DNA from 2 places in the Lactobacillus isalae genome. Region 1 is predicted to be linked to the other one. Evidence: a T-box and tRNA genes for the amino acid it is inferred to sense, from the RefSeq annotation. Region 1 holds a T-box; the other holds one or more tRNA genes.
The links. The T-box of region 1 lies ahead of pheS (phenylalanine--tRNA ligase subunit alpha). A T-box ahead of a tRNA ligase gene usually reads a tRNA of that ligase, here a tRNA-Phe.
Positions count from the first base shown of each region.

Region 2: it has a tRNA-Phe gene. The T-box ahead of pheS (phenylalanine--tRNA ligase subunit alpha) is inferred to sense a tRNA for this amino acid. The anticodon was not compared.

Region 1 is NZ_OX443569.1:1,213,939-1,216,176, forward strand. Features, by position in the region: gene pheT (phenylalanine--tRNA ligase subunit beta) at 1-65, opposite strand, end outside; gene pheS (phenylalanine--tRNA ligase subunit alpha) at 65-1,114, opposite strand; T-box leader at 1,150-1,358, opposite strand; gene QM512_RS05965 (winged helix-turn-helix transcriptional regulator) at 1,404-1,760, opposite strand; gene QM512_RS05970 (TrmH family RNA methyltransferase) at 1,848-2,238, opposite strand, start outside.
Region 2 is NZ_OX443569.1:1,409,917-1,412,154, forward strand. Features, by position in the region: gene QM512_RS06880 (glycosyltransferase family 4 protein) at 1-606, opposite strand, end outside; tRNA gene QM512_RS06885 (tRNA-Leu) at 721-804, opposite strand; tRNA gene QM512_RS06890 (tRNA-Cys) at 836-906, opposite strand; tRNA gene QM512_RS06895 (tRNA-Gln) at 927-998, opposite strand; tRNA gene QM512_RS06900 (tRNA-His) at 1,006-1,078, opposite strand; tRNA gene QM512_RS06905 (tRNA-Trp) at 1,093-1,163, opposite strand; tRNA gene QM512_RS06910 (tRNA-Tyr) at 1,171-1,252, opposite strand; tRNA gene QM512_RS06915 (tRNA-Phe) at 1,257-1,329, opposite strand; tRNA gene QM512_RS06920 (tRNA-Asp) at 1,335-1,407, opposite strand; tRNA gene QM512_RS06925 (tRNA-Met) at 1,411-1,484, opposite strand; tRNA gene QM512_RS06930 (tRNA-Ser) at 1,492-1,582, opposite strand; tRNA gene QM512_RS06935 (tRNA-Glu) at 1,608-1,679, opposite strand; gene QM512_RS06940 (hypothetical protein) at 1,913-2,238, shown strand, end outside.

The DNA of each region.
Region 1 (2,238 bases):
CCTAAGTCTTTAGGATCTTCGTCTAAATCAAGAAAGTCTTTTAACCAGTTGTATGAAACGAGCATTAATCTTCCTCCTTACGGAATTGTGCTAAGAAACGAACATCATTAGTGTAGAAATCACGAATATCAGAAATACCGTATTTCAAAATTGCAAAACGATCCAAACCTAAACCAAAGGCAAAACCACCATAAACTGTTGAATCAACGCCAGCATTTTCCAAAACGTTAGGGTGAACCATTCCGGCACCAAGTACCTCAATCCAACCAGTATACTTACAAATTGGGCATCCCTTACCATCACAGTTGAAACAAGAAACATCCATTTCAACTGATGGTTCAGTAAATGGGAAGTAAGATGGACGAAGACGTGTCTTACGATCTTGACCAAAGACATGCTTAGCAATCATTTCTAAAGTACCCTTAAGGTCTGACATAGTAACGTTTTTATCAATTACTAAACCTTCCATTTGTTGGAATTGGTGAGAGTGAGTTGCATCATCATCATCTCTACGATAAACCTTACCAGGACCCACCATCTTCAATGGACCTTTAGAAAAATCATGTTTTTCTAAAACTCTAGCTTGATCTCCTGAAGTTTGAGTTCTAAGCAAGTTTTCTTCATCAATATAGAAAGTTGCTTGCATGTCACGAGCTGGGTGATCCTTAGGCAAGTTCATCATTTCAAAGACATAATGGTCAGTTTCAATTTCTGGGCCTTGTACTACTTCATAACCCATTCCAATGAAGTAGCTTTCTAGGTCATCTAAAATAATATTGATTGGGTGCTTTGAGCCTAAATGTCCTTCGCGACCTGGTAAAGTCACATCAATTTTTTCTTCTTCTAATTTTTTAGCAATTACTGCTTGTAAGAAATGATCCTTTGCCTCATCTAATTGCTTTTGAAGAATATCACGAACTTGATTTACTTCTTGACCAACCTTTGGTCTATTTTCTGGTGCAATATCTTTCATTGAGTGTAAGATTTCAGTTAATTCACCCTTACGACCCATTAGTTCTACTCTGATCTTATCAAGCATCTTTTGATTTTCAGCTTGCTTAATTTGATCTAATCCTTCTTCTTTTAACTTATTTATTCTATCGAATAAGTCCATCTCATTTTCCTTTCCAACAAAAAAAGCCCCGTCCCAAAAGGGACGAAGCTTCGCGGTACCACCCTAGTTTGAACTAGCACAAATAAAGTGCGTGTTCACACTCTTTTCATATAACGGTGAAATACCGGAATTGATTAGATTCTGCTCCTAAGATGAAATTCATGCTTCTACCTTAAGTTCCTTCCACCAACGAAACTCTCTCTAAAAAGATATCCACATTACTAATCTTAATCATCGCATTTAAGTATAATAGTATCTTAAAACTTTTTACTTAACTTTGCAATTATCTTTAGGCCCATTTATCAGCCCAATTATGGACTTGCTCAAACACAGGCTGCAAATCAGCACCCTTTTGAGTCAAAGTATAACTAATAATTCCGCTCTTCTCGTCTACAGTACGGTTAACGATTCCGTCTTTTTCAAGTTCTTTTAATCGTTCAACCAAAACACGATCAGAGCACTTACTAATGCAACGAGCTAAATCTTTAAAGCGCATTGCATTAGTATCACATAAAGAACTAATAATTAACCCATTCCATTTTTTACCAATAATTCCAAAAGCATCAATAAAATGCGAACACAGTGAGTAATCTTCTGGATCCGGACAGTCAGTCATTTTAGTTTTGCTTTCAATTTCTTGGGACATATATATTCCTCCTAAAAAATTAAAATATTTTTCGATCATCTATACTAAAATTATAGTGATATCACTTACTAAAAACAAGCTGTAAGCTTATGAAAAATGATAAATCATAATTCCTGCTGCTACTGCTGCATTCAATGATTCTGCTTTTCCCTTTATTGGAATATAAATTTTCTTGTCTGCCGTCTCAATTATCTCTTTGCTTGCTCCATGTGCTTCATTTCCAATTACCAATGCTAATTGCGGAACAGGAATGCAGTTATTTAAAGATTTTGCAGTCTTATCTAAAATACTTACATAAACTGGAATGCCATTTTCTTTAAAGCTACTAATTGCTTCTAAGATTGGATTTTGAATAATTTGAACATGGAATTGACTACCTTGCATACTGCGTTGAACTTTTGGATTATAAAGATCAACGCTTTCTTCAGACAAAACAACACCATCAAATCCAGCGGCATCTGCAGTTCGAATAATAGTT
Region 2 (2,238 bases), 200 kb from region 1:
CTCTGAGCTAAGCCCTAATTCTTTCCGAACATCACGACGCGGATTTTCATTAATAGCAGTTAAATCAACACCAGTCGGAATTACTCTCATTGGAATTGTAACCCCATAACGTGTTAATGTTTCTTTAACACGTTCACTTGGGGCAACGACACCATCCATTTTGTGAAGATAAGCCTTAGTAATTTGTTTAACATGATACGGCTTTAACAAATGGCCATTCAATACATAATGTAGATAGTCTTCATACATAGTATGGTAAGTATGAATAGCGGGAATATCTAACGAATGCGCAACATATTTTCCTATCATGCCCATCCCAAATTCAGTTTGAGTATGTACAATATCTAGTTTCACTTCTTTAGCAATCTTGGTTGCTTGAAAAAGCCCACGAACTGGAATTCTTCTATCAGTAAAGGAAACAAAAGGCACGCTGCTAACTCGAAAAATATTTGGCTCAATAGTTCCCTTGCCTAAGTGAGGATCAGTCGTAGTAAAAATAAAAACTGAATGTCCGTCTTTCTCAAGAGCATTCTTCAAAGTTTGAATTGAAGTGGCCACCCCAGAAAGCTGAGGGAAATATGTATCGGTAAATAACCCAATATTCATGTAAAATACCTCCATTAAAGAACATTATAAAGTTAGTAGAAAGGAGTTGCAATTTTGGATAAAAAAAAGACGTGAGAATTAACTCACGTCTTTTTGCCAGAATGTCTGAATAAATAGCGGTGATCGGGGTCGAACCGATACGTCCCAGGGGACACCAGATTTTGAGTCTGACGCGTCTGCCAATTCCGCCACACCGCCATAAATGAAATTAATCAGGAAATTCAGGCGAAGGCGGTGATCGGATTTGAACCGATGATTAGGGTTTTGCAGACCCGTGCCTTACCACTTGGCTACACCGCCAACCTCTGATCATTAACAAATTGGGATAGTTGGATTCGAACCAACGCATGATGAAGTCAAAGTCCATTGCCTTACCGCTTGGCTATATCCCAATGTTAGGGCGGAATGTGGGGATCGAACCCACGCATGCCGGATCCACAAACCGGTGTGTTAACCACTTCACCAATTCCGCCATAATATTAAAAACAGGGATAGTAGGAATTGAACCCACACTAGCGGTTTTGGAGACCGATGTACTACCTTTATACGATATCCCTATTTAAATGGAGGCCAGTGGATTCGAACCACCGAACTCAGAGAGAGCGGTTTTACAGACCGCCGCGTTTAGCCACTTCGCTAGGCCTCCAGAATGGCGCGAGACGGAATCGAACCGCCGACACAAGGAGCTTCAATCCTTTGCTCTACCAACTGAGCTATCGAGCCATTTACGGTCCCTACCGGATTCGGACCGGTGATCTCCTCCGTGACAGGGAGGCGTGATAACCACTACACTAAGGGACCATATTGCGGGAACAGGATTTGAACCTGTGACCTTCGGGTTATGAGCCCGACGAGCTACCAGACTGCTCCATCCCGCGATGATTAAGGAGGATGTGGGATTCGGACCCACGCGCGGGCAGAACCCGCCTGACGGTTTTCAAGACCGTTCCCTTCAGCCGGACTTGGGTAATCCTCCGATATACCATCTTTAAATATGGTAATGACCCGTACGAGATTTGAACTCATGTTACCGCCGTGAAAGGGCGGTGTCTTAACCACTTGACCAACGGGTCATACGTTTTTAACGTACTTATTAATCATACCTGACTTGGAAAGTGATGTCAAGAAGTTTTTTCAAAAACTTTTTTGACGCTTTGCTTTGTGTTACTCTCCGCATCAGCAATAACTATATTACTAAAAACATTCCGATGATGCAACCCCTAATTTAAACTTTTTTTCTTTTATTGCATTTTCTTATCTTTCTACCCTTATAAGGTGCTAAACTATGCTATATGGAGGTATTTTTATGTCCAAAGAAAAATGTATTATCGATAATAAAAACAGTCAAAAACTTATAAAATTAGCCGATGGAAAATCAATTTGTGAAAATCATGCTAAATTAACCCCATGGCAAAAAGAGGAACTGATTGAAAAGGATGCGAATCAGGTTAATGCTTATATCGCAAAAGTAACCAATGAGCATTTGTCAAAATATGGATTAAAAGACACAGAAAAATCTTATAAACCACTTCTTCATACTGCAGCAGAAAGTGATTTGATGGAAAATATTTCTCCAAATGAAACAATAAAAATTCAAAATTGGATCTTAATCAAACAAAATAACGAAATTAT